3 regions of the Lactobacillus sp. W8172 genome follow, and region 3 is predicted to be linked to each of the others. Evidence: predicted binding sites of a transcription regulator. Region 3 holds the regulator's gene; each other region holds the start of a gene.
The links. Region 3 encodes NrdR, which represses ribonucleotide reductase genes. Its sites were predicted from a motif close to ACACNATATATNGTGT; they were not measured.
Positions count from the first base shown of each region.

Region 1: the regulator NrdR is predicted to act here: its motif matches at 1,532-1,547, upstream of H3R21_RS05255 (deoxynucleoside kinase).
Region 2: the regulator NrdR is predicted to act here: its motif matches at 2,028-2,043, upstream of nrdJ (ribonucleoside-triphosphate reductase, adenosylcobalamin-dependent).

Region 1 is NZ_JACFPG010000003.1:98,008-101,218, reverse strand. It holds gene H3R21_RS05260 (deoxynucleoside kinase) at 142-828, opposite strand; gene H3R21_RS05255 (deoxynucleoside kinase) at 840-1,490, opposite strand; gene H3R21_RS05250 (Asp23/Gls24 family envelope stress response protein) at 1,766-2,266, opposite strand; gene H3R21_RS05245 (DUF2273 domain-containing protein) at 2,287-2,475, opposite strand; gene amaP (alkaline shock response membrane anchor protein AmaP) at 2,487-3,041, opposite strand; gene H3R21_RS05235 (glucosamine-6-phosphate deaminase) at 3,205-3,211, opposite strand, start outside.
Region 2 is NZ_JACFPG010000003.1:182,315-185,525, reverse strand. It holds gene H3R21_RS05675 (aldo/keto reductase) at 1-732, opposite strand, end outside; gene H3R21_RS05670 (YjjG family noncanonical pyrimidine nucleotidase) at 790-1,497, opposite strand; gene H3R21_RS05665 (hypothetical protein) at 1,679-1,864, shown strand; gene nrdJ (ribonucleoside-triphosphate reductase, adenosylcobalamin-dependent) at 2,117-3,211, shown strand, end outside.
Region 3 is NZ_JACFPG010000001.1:57,029-60,239, forward strand. It holds gene mutM (DNA-formamidopyrimidine glycosylase) at 1-826, shown strand, start outside; gene coaE (dephospho-CoA kinase) at 823-1,425, shown strand; gene nrdR (transcriptional regulator NrdR) at 1,427-1,894, shown strand; gene H3R21_RS00280 (DnaD domain protein) at 1,897-3,211, shown strand, end outside.

The sequences.
Region 1 (3,211 bases), on a different contig from region 3:
TTTTAATAATAAAATGGGAATAGTGTAAAAAGTTATTTTAGACTGCTCAGCAAGAAATTTAACAAAACAAAAAGCCGTTTTTTAGACTAAATATCTAAAAGCGGCTTTTCACTACTATATGCAAGTTGATTGCTTTACTGATTATGCATCAAGTTCGACCTTAGGTGGTTTATCCCATGATTCAGGTAATTTACCAATCTCTTTTAATTTATCGACAATTTGATTTAAAACAATCTCACGATCATGTTCATTGGTCATAAAATCAAGCTCATCACCATTAATTTCCATTTTAGGTGAATAATCATATTTTTCATACCAAGGCTTATAATAACGTAATAGTCGTTTGTAATAATCTTCAAGCGTTGAATCATAACTAAGCTGTTCGTACGGGCGACCACGCTTTTGAATACGTTTAAGCATCGTCTCGTATGAAACATTGATATGGACGAGCAAATCAGGGTTCTTTTTTGGCATATTTTTGAGCTCATTCATCATATTGTTTAAAAGCTCATAGTAAGTGTCAACTTCTTCTTTAGTTGCACGTCCAATATCGGCATTCATTTGGAAGAAGAGTGCATCTTCATAGATAGAACGATCAAGCACGTTATTATCGTCGGTTAATGCGTCCTTAATGCTGCGAAAACGTGTATTAAGGAAAAACACCTGAAGCAGAAACGCATACTTTTTAGGATCAGCGTAAAAAAGTGGTAAGACTGGATTATCGTCAACACTTTCGTAAAATGGCTTAGTTCCTAAATATTTGGCTAAAATACTGGTTAAACTGGATTTACCGGCTCCAATAGGGCCACTTAAAACAATAACTGTCATCACGTTCCTTCTTATTCTAGACTGCCAATTTCACGCAGCTTGCTATCTATCTGGCTTAAAACTTCCTTTTTAGCGTCTTCATCACCGATAAAGTCATACTTGTCACCGTCAATTACAATCTTAGGTGAGGCATCATACTTTTCGTACCAAGGCTCATAATAGCGAATTAAGCGCGCATAGTAATCTTTTAAACTGGGATCAGTCGAGATTTGCTCATAAGACCGACCACGCTTCTCGATTCGTTTTAGCATGGTATCTAGTGACACACGGATATAAATCAAGAGATCAGGTTTTTTACTAGGATTTCCTGGGGTATCTTCCATCATGTTTTCAAGTAAACTGTCGTAAATCTTAAATTCAGTAGGATCAGCGACGTTGCTTTCCGCATTCATTTGGAAAAAGAGGGCATCTTCGTAAATAGAACGGTCAGAAACACTGTTTTTCTCTTTAACTGCTTGATTGATTTGCGCTAACCGGTGGTTAAGTAGATAGATGTTAAGTAAAAAAGTGTACCGTTTCATGTCCTGGTAATATAAAGGAAGAACCGGATTACTATCAACGCCTTCATAAAAGGCTTGAGTTCCTAAATGTTCAGCTAAAATACTGGTTAAACTGGATTTACCGGCTCCAATAGGCCCGCTTAAAACAATAACTTGAATCACGCTCTTTCTTAAATACAATATATAGATTAATATCTAGTTTAATACGAGATATAGTGGTAAACAAGAAGAAATTTAATTTGCATTGGGGCAAAAATGTCAAGTGATTTTGCATAGTGCAGAATAAAAAATTTGCTTATAGTTTGATAAAGATATGTAAATATATATTTTCAAGATAAAAAGATTTAAGGAGTGTTACACGTGAAACTAAAGTAAAACAAAAAGTGAAGTGCATAGTTTGAAACACTTCACTTTTTGAATAGGTTGGTTAAGATGCGCTACTTAACGCGATCTTCTTTCTTTTCTTCTTTTTTATCTTCAGCCTTATCTTTTTGTTCGTCAATCTTTTCTTTGGCGTCTTGAGTGGCACCGGTTAGACGATCTTGCAAGCTGACAGAGTCCTTTTCATGTTCTTCCTTAGTCTTGATATCGACTACTGTAACGTTAACTTCAACAGTATCCAAGCCTGTCATTTCTTTAACCTTGTCATAAATCTTTTGTCTAATTTCGTCATAAAGTTTAGGAATGTTAGTGCCATATTCTGCAACGATTTCAATGTCGACGGCAACTTGCTTTTTACCGACTTCGACGTTAACACCATTAGTTACGTCATCACTGTTAACAATCTTATCAGCTAAGTTAGAGAAGAAGCCGCCATTAACAGTTAATAGTCCTTTAACGTCTGCCAAAGCAATGCCGACAATCTTTTGGATTACTTTAGAGTCATATGTTAAGTCGCCTTTAACTTCTTGTTTTGAGTTGTTGTTATTTTGTACCATAATGATTAAATTCCTTTCATTTAATGTTGCTGTTTATTTACCAAGCTTTTTAACAGGGGCCAATAATGCCCAGCTAGAAAGCCTAATGCTAGTAATATAATGACAAAAATAGTTTTAAAAAAGCCTAATCCCAAAAAACAAAATGCTAGTAACAAGCCGATTACTGCACCGCATATTTCTGGGAGGTGTTCCTGCAAAAATTTATTCATTTTTGCCTCCTTTATTGAACGCGTGTCTCGGGCTTATCAGAGTTTTGATAGTTAACAAACTTAATTTTGATTTTTGGTTTCTGCTCGATTCCCAAAAGTTGACTAAGATTACCTTTAAGCTCTTCAAGGTATTGCTCAAGAACAGCGTTAACGTTGTCGCCATGTCCTAAATTGCCACTAATCCTGATTTTGATTTTATGATTAGTAAGCTTAGAATCAACTTTTGCCTTATTGATAAAAGGTAATTCAGATAAAGAATTCATGACGTAACCGTTAATCGCCTTACTATTAACTCTGACTTGTCCATCGCGCTTATGAATTAAGGTGAAGTAGCGCTGAATTGGCCAGAATAGAATGATTAATAAACTAATGATTAAAGCCAAAAGAACAATGGCACTAGCACCGATTAGATACCATTCGAAAATGGGATTTAATGTACCCATTTTGGGGATGCTAAGCCTTAAATACTTTTGCCAAAAACCGCTAGTTTCCCATAAGAGATAAATTGGCAGAGGCAGTAGTAAAAGCAGAAAAACTACCAGTAACCATTTTTTACTTCGTTTCAATTTATCACATCCTCTCATGCTCTAACCTAATCATAATACGGATTATTTTGTTAGCGTTAGTGATATGCACCTGTTTATATACAGCGCTAACACGAAATGTTAGTGGCACAAAAAAGCGATGCAAGTTTGCATCGCTTTTTAATCTGTTAGTTAAGTTGTCTAATTAGTTC
Region 2 (3,211 bases), on a different contig from region 3:
AGATTTTGGAAGTGGTGCAAACTGATGTTGAAGTGACCAACGTAAGAGTACTTGAGCAGGCGTTTTACCATAATGCTCAGCCACTTCACCAACAGTTTTATTTCCTATTAAGCCACCTGTTCCTAATGGACTATATGCTTCACTTAAAATGTCAAGTTCATTATTATATGATACAACTTCTTCTTGCATATCACTCGGATTTAAGTAGATTTGATTGACTGCTGGACGAACAGAAGCGGTTTTTAGTAATTCATCCATATGTTCACGTCTAAAGTTTGAAACCCCAATCGCACGAAGCTTTCCCGCCTTGTACTGATCTTCCATTGCGCGCCAACTCTCTGCGTTTAATTCTGCCCAGTGATCACGCACTGCTTTTGGATTTGGCCAGTGAATTAAGTACAGATCGAGATAATCTAACCCTAATTTTTCTAAACTTTCGTCAATTGCTTGAATTGTTTCCCGGTAGCCATGCTTATCATTCCACAATTTAGTTGTAACAAATAAATCATAACGGTTAATATCACTTTCTTTAATGCCCTTACCGACACTCTCTTCGTTGCCGTAAGCGGCAGCAGTATCAATCAAACGGTACCCCGAATTAATTGCATCAATAACGGATTTTTTGGCAACATCGCCATCTGGTGTTTGCCACGTTCCGAAACCTATAGTGGGCATTTTCGCACCGTTATTTAAAAAATATCTGTCATTTAAAGAACTGATTTTTTTAGTCATTATTTTCACCTCTTTTACATTGTATCGGAGATTTATTACATCAAATTTACCAAATTGCTAATTAAATCTTTCAAAATCATTTCTTAACAGCTTGACAAATTCGGGATATGTTTTCACTTCATATAAAGGGTGTAAATTCATGTTATTTTTCCGTCTGCGATGGTTATACCAGACACTGCTAAAACCATAGTTTTCTGCACCTAAAATGTCTGATTGTAAACCATCACCAAAAAAGACCGTTTCTTCAGGGTCATATTCCGCCCGGTCAAAAAAGTAATCAAAAATTCGAGCATCAGGTTTTGAATAACCTGCTTCTTCAGAAGTAACAATTAAATCAAAATAACTCTTAATTCCAGCTAGCTCCAAGCGGTGGCGCTGCATATAGGCTTCACCATTACTCAAAATGGTCAACTCATACCCACTTTTTTTTGCAAAGCGAAGCGTATCCTCTACACCAGGTAATAACTTGTAAGCTTGACCAAAATATGAACGATATTCATCCATAACGGTAAGTCCATCAACATTAATATGATAGTTTTCTTTGATAAAATTATGAAAAACCATTTCACTCAATTGATCATATGTTAATGTACCAGTTTCAAGTTGACGCCATAAGCTTTGATTATATGAGTGATAACGGCGCTGCAAGTCCTCTGTTAGTGGCCAGTGATGCGCGTTAAAAAGGCGATGGAGCGCGAAATTCTCCGTATCCGCGAAATCGATTAGTGTGTCATCTACATCAAAAATAATTTGTCTAAAACGCAAGTATTCTTCATCCTTTCCAATTATTTCCCGGGAAATAAATACTGCTACGGAAAAATATTATACCAGTAAATTATTCATAAAAAACATAATTATCTTTTTGTTAAATTTAGGTAAAACTCATTTTAAGTAAATGCGCTTGAGGTATAATTGCTTACCAAATAAATCAGGAGGAAATACTAGTATGCTTACTTTATTACTAATTTTTGCATTGATCTGGGCACTGGCTAAACTAGGTGTTGGGATAATTAAAATTTTATTATTTATACTGGCATGCGGTTTAATCTTCATTTTCTTTATTCATTTACTAATTCCCTTTGCTATTTTGGGAGGAATACTTCTCCTGCTCTTCACAGCAATTGGTCGTTAACTCTTTTTTATTAGTCTTTTTGAAGCACAATAAGCTTTTTTAGTTTATTGTGCTTTTTCTATACGCTGATTGCTATATGATTTTTTTGAAAATCTTTTTCTCCTACTGCTGCCTTAAATCATCTTTTTTTGTTCGGATTTGACTGCTGCATATCCGCTGGTAAATACAAGATATTGTGTTATAGTCTTTTTAGACACCATACATGATGTGTTTGTGAATCAAAGTGTTATTTTATGAGGAGATATTTTGTATATGAAAAATGCAAGAATAAGCTTGGATCAGGCTTATATTGATCAAGTGAAACAAAATGTTTCGCCTCACTGGGGAGAACTTGGCTGGGTCACGTACAAGCGGACTTATGCACGCTGGCTTCCTGAATATAATCGCGCTGAAGAATGGGACGAAACAGTAAAGCGTGTTGTGGAAGGCAACATTAACCTTGATCCACGCTTAACGGATTCGCCTTCTGAAGATGTGGTTGAGGAACTGACAGACGAAGCTAAGCATTTATTCAAGCTTGTTTATGGCCTTGCTTCTACTCCGTCAGGACGGAATTTGTGGGTTTCTGGGACTGATTACCAAAGACGTAATGGTGATTCCTTAAACAATTGCTGGTTTATTGCTATCAAACCACAGAAATATGGTGATAGTCATATCGTGCCTGACTATTTGGACAAAAATCAAGAAGCTCTTTCGATGCCATTTTCTTTTGTTTTTGACCAATTGATGAAAGGTGGCGGCGTTGGCTTTTCTGTCGTTCAGGACAATATTCAAAAAATTCCCTCAGTTGATAATAAAATCGATTTAACGATTGTAATTGACAAGGCTAGTGCTTCTTATGACGACTCCGTTAAGCTTGGAGCAACTGATAAAAGTGAGTGGATAAAACAAAATCAGAATTCAGATGACTATATCTATTATGATTTGCCCGACACACGTGAAGGCTGGGTTTTAGCTAATGCTCGTTTAATCGATATGCACTTTAAGGAGACTAATCCTGAAAATAAACAGAAGTTGGTTTTAGATATCAGTAGTATTCGTCCCTACGGTGCAAAAATTCACGGTTTTGGTGGTACTGCTTCTGGCCCAATGCCGTTGGTTGAAATGCTGTTTGAGATTAACGACATTATCAATAACCGTGTTGGTACAAAAATCACCTCAGTTGATGGTACAGACATTTGCAACTTAATCGGTAAAACTGTTGTTGCAGGAAATGTTAGACGGTCCGCTGAATTAGCATTAGGCTCTAACGACGACCAAGATTTCATCACAATGAAACAAGATAAAGATAAGCTTTACCACCACCGTTGGGCTTCAAACAATAGTGTTGCGATTGACGCTAAATTC
Region 3 (3,211 bases):
AGAAATGCCAGAGGTTGAGACGGTACGTCGTACCTTATTACCACTGATTAAAGGAAAAACAATAAAAAAAGTTACGTTGTGGTACCCCAAAATTATTGCCAGTGATCCGCAAGAATTTGAACAGCAATTAGTTAATAAGAAAATAGAAACGATTGATCGCTATGCCAAGTACTTGTTGATTAGGTTGAGTGGGAATTTGACGGTAGTTTCTCATTTGCGCATGGAAGGCAAGTATCGCTTAGTTAAAGAAAATACGAAAAAAGATAAGCATGATCATGTTCAGTTTGTTTTTACCGATGGCTCAGCTTTGAGATATAACGATGTTCGTAAATTCGGTAGAATGCAGTTAGTTAAAACTGGAACGGAAAAAGAAGTAACTGGTATCAGTAAACTGGGACCAGAACCTAATTCCCCCGATTTTACAGTTGCTGCTTTTACTAGGGGACTTGCGCGCAAGAAAAAGAGTATTAAGAATACGCTTCTTGATCAGTCAGTGGTTGCCGGACTAGGTAATATCTATGTTGATGAAGTTTTATGGGAAACCAAAATTCATCCTTTAAGTATGGCCAATGCTCTTCCCAAAACAAAAATCAAGCAGCTTCACGATAACATTAATTCTTTAATTGAATTAGCGATTGAAGAACGAGGAACTACGGTTCATACATACCTTGATGCTAATGGAAAAACCGGTGGTTTTCAGGAAATGCTCAAAGTTTATGGTCATAAGGGAGAGCCATGCGTTCGTTGTGACACACCATTAGAAAAAATAAAAGTTTCGGGCCGAGGGACTACATTTTGTCCCCACTGTCAGGTAATTTATAAATGACTTTAGTACTTGGCTTAACAGGTGGAATTGCAAGTGGAAAAAGCACGGCAGATGCTTTTTTCCTTAAGCGCAATTTACCTGTTATTGACAGCGATGTGATTGCACATGACATTTTAAATATTGGTCAGTTAGGCTATAAAAAAGTGATTAGTTACTTTGGCCAAGATATTTTAAATTCTGATCGTACACTTAATCGCAAAAAGTTAGGACAAATTGTTTTTAATGATCAAAGTAAGTTAAATGTGCTTAACCAGATAACACATCCATTGATTTTTAGCGAAATTGAAGATAAAATTACGCAAAATAAACTTTTAAAGAAACCAGTAGTTATTGTAGATGCACCTTTGCTATTTGAAACTAAAGTAAAAGATTATTGCGATAAAACCTTGTTAATTGCGGTTCCAGAGGAGTTGCAATTGCAGCGATTAATGACACGTGATCGCCTAAATAAAACTGAGGCTTTAAATAGAATAAAAACACAGATGCCACTATCGCAAAAGGAAAAATTAGCAGATTATGTCATCACAAATACTGGTACAATAAAAGAGCTAGAAACTAAATTAGCAAACCTGCTATGTGAACTAAAAGAGGAGGACTAAGATGGAATGTCCTAATTGTCGGCAAAATGCCTCACGTGTAATCGATTCGCGTCCAAGTGATGAAAATCGCGCAATTAGACGCAGAAGAGAATGTGAAAACTGTGGCTTTCGCTTTACTACTTTTGAGCGAATTGAAACAACGCCATTATTAGTAATTAAGAATGATAATACTAGAGAGCCGTTTAATCGTAAAAAGATTCTGCATGGTGTAATGGCAGCTGGACAAAAGCGTCCAATTACCAGTGCACAATTTGAAGAACTAGTTGATCACGTTGAAAACAAGGTTAGACAGCAAGGTGTAAGTGAAATATCTTCGAAAAAAATTGGTCAGTTGGTAATGGATGAATTAGCTGAACTAGATGATGTTGCTTATATTCGTTTTGCGTCGATTTATCGCGAATTTAAAGATATGTCGAGTTTTATGAAGACAATGGAGGATATGATTGCTAAAAGAGAGAAAGGAAATTAGAAATGTTTGAGACAGATAATCCCAAACACCCCTTTTTTATTGCTAATCATATTGACCTATATCCAGCTGATCTTCGCATTTTAGTAAAGCTTTATCAGCCTTTAATTGGCTCTCTAGCTCTTTCCATGTACCTTAGTCTGAATGAAGATTATAATTCTGGTGCAATGCTATCTGATTCAACTGGCTTATACGCGTTACAAGAACAGCTTGATTGCAACCTTAAAAGTCTTTTTACTGCGTTGCATAAGCTTGAAGGTACTGGTTTGATTCAAACACGCATGATTGAAAATGAAATTATGGGTAAGGTACTAGTTTTTCAGCTAGCAAAGGTTCCAAGTAGTAATGAATTTTTTGCCACACCTCTTTTAGCCAGTTTGCTTAAAGAAAAAATTGGTATCAGCGCATTTCAAAAATTGAGTCATGTCTTTGCGCAAGAAGCTAGTCAGAACTTAAACCAACCTAATGGCTTAACAACTGCAACTGATGTTTCGGCCTCATTCATGGATGTCTTTCGCTTACCTGATCAAGAAGCAATTGAACCTTCAATTGAAGTGAAACAGGCTGCTCAAGAAAACCAGATTCCTAAACCTGTTCAGGCAAGTATCAAACAAGATGACAAGATTGACTGGGATTTTATGAAGCAGCAGTTTGAGATTTATCAGATTCCGGAGACAGAAATTGATCGCAACCGCGAAGCAATTCGGGCCGTTATGCGCACCTATGGTTTGTCCGAACAAGAATTTGTTGATGAGGCTTTATCGTGTTTACACGGTGACTATCAGCTTGATATGTCTTTAATCAAAAAAACAATCGCAAACAGTATTCATGCCCAAACAACACGTGATCAACTTAAAAGAGTCACGCGTGCTGAAGAAACCAGTCCTTCAAATACGCATTTTAGTGAACAAGAACAAAAACTTTTACAACTTGCTAAGAGTAAATCTCCAGCTCAGTTTTTATATTATCTAAAAACTGAGCGTCATGATTATGTTGATGCAAGCGAATATCATGTCCTTGACAGTTTATACAATGAAAAAGGGATACCAGCTGAATTGCTGAATCTTTTGACCTACGCTTGTCTAAAAAGCGCACCGAATATTTCCTATCGTTTAGCGAATAAAATCCTGCATGATTGGTTGCAGCACGGTGTGAAGACGGGTGAGCAAGCACTTGACTATATGAGTAAACGTGAGCAAAATAAAGGGAAATATCCTCGTTATAGTCAGGCGAAAAGGGTTGAAAAGGCAACGGACTGGAGCAAGAAAAAAGCTACAGTTAAATCAGACGTTTCTTCGGCAGATTTAAAGAACTTTTTCA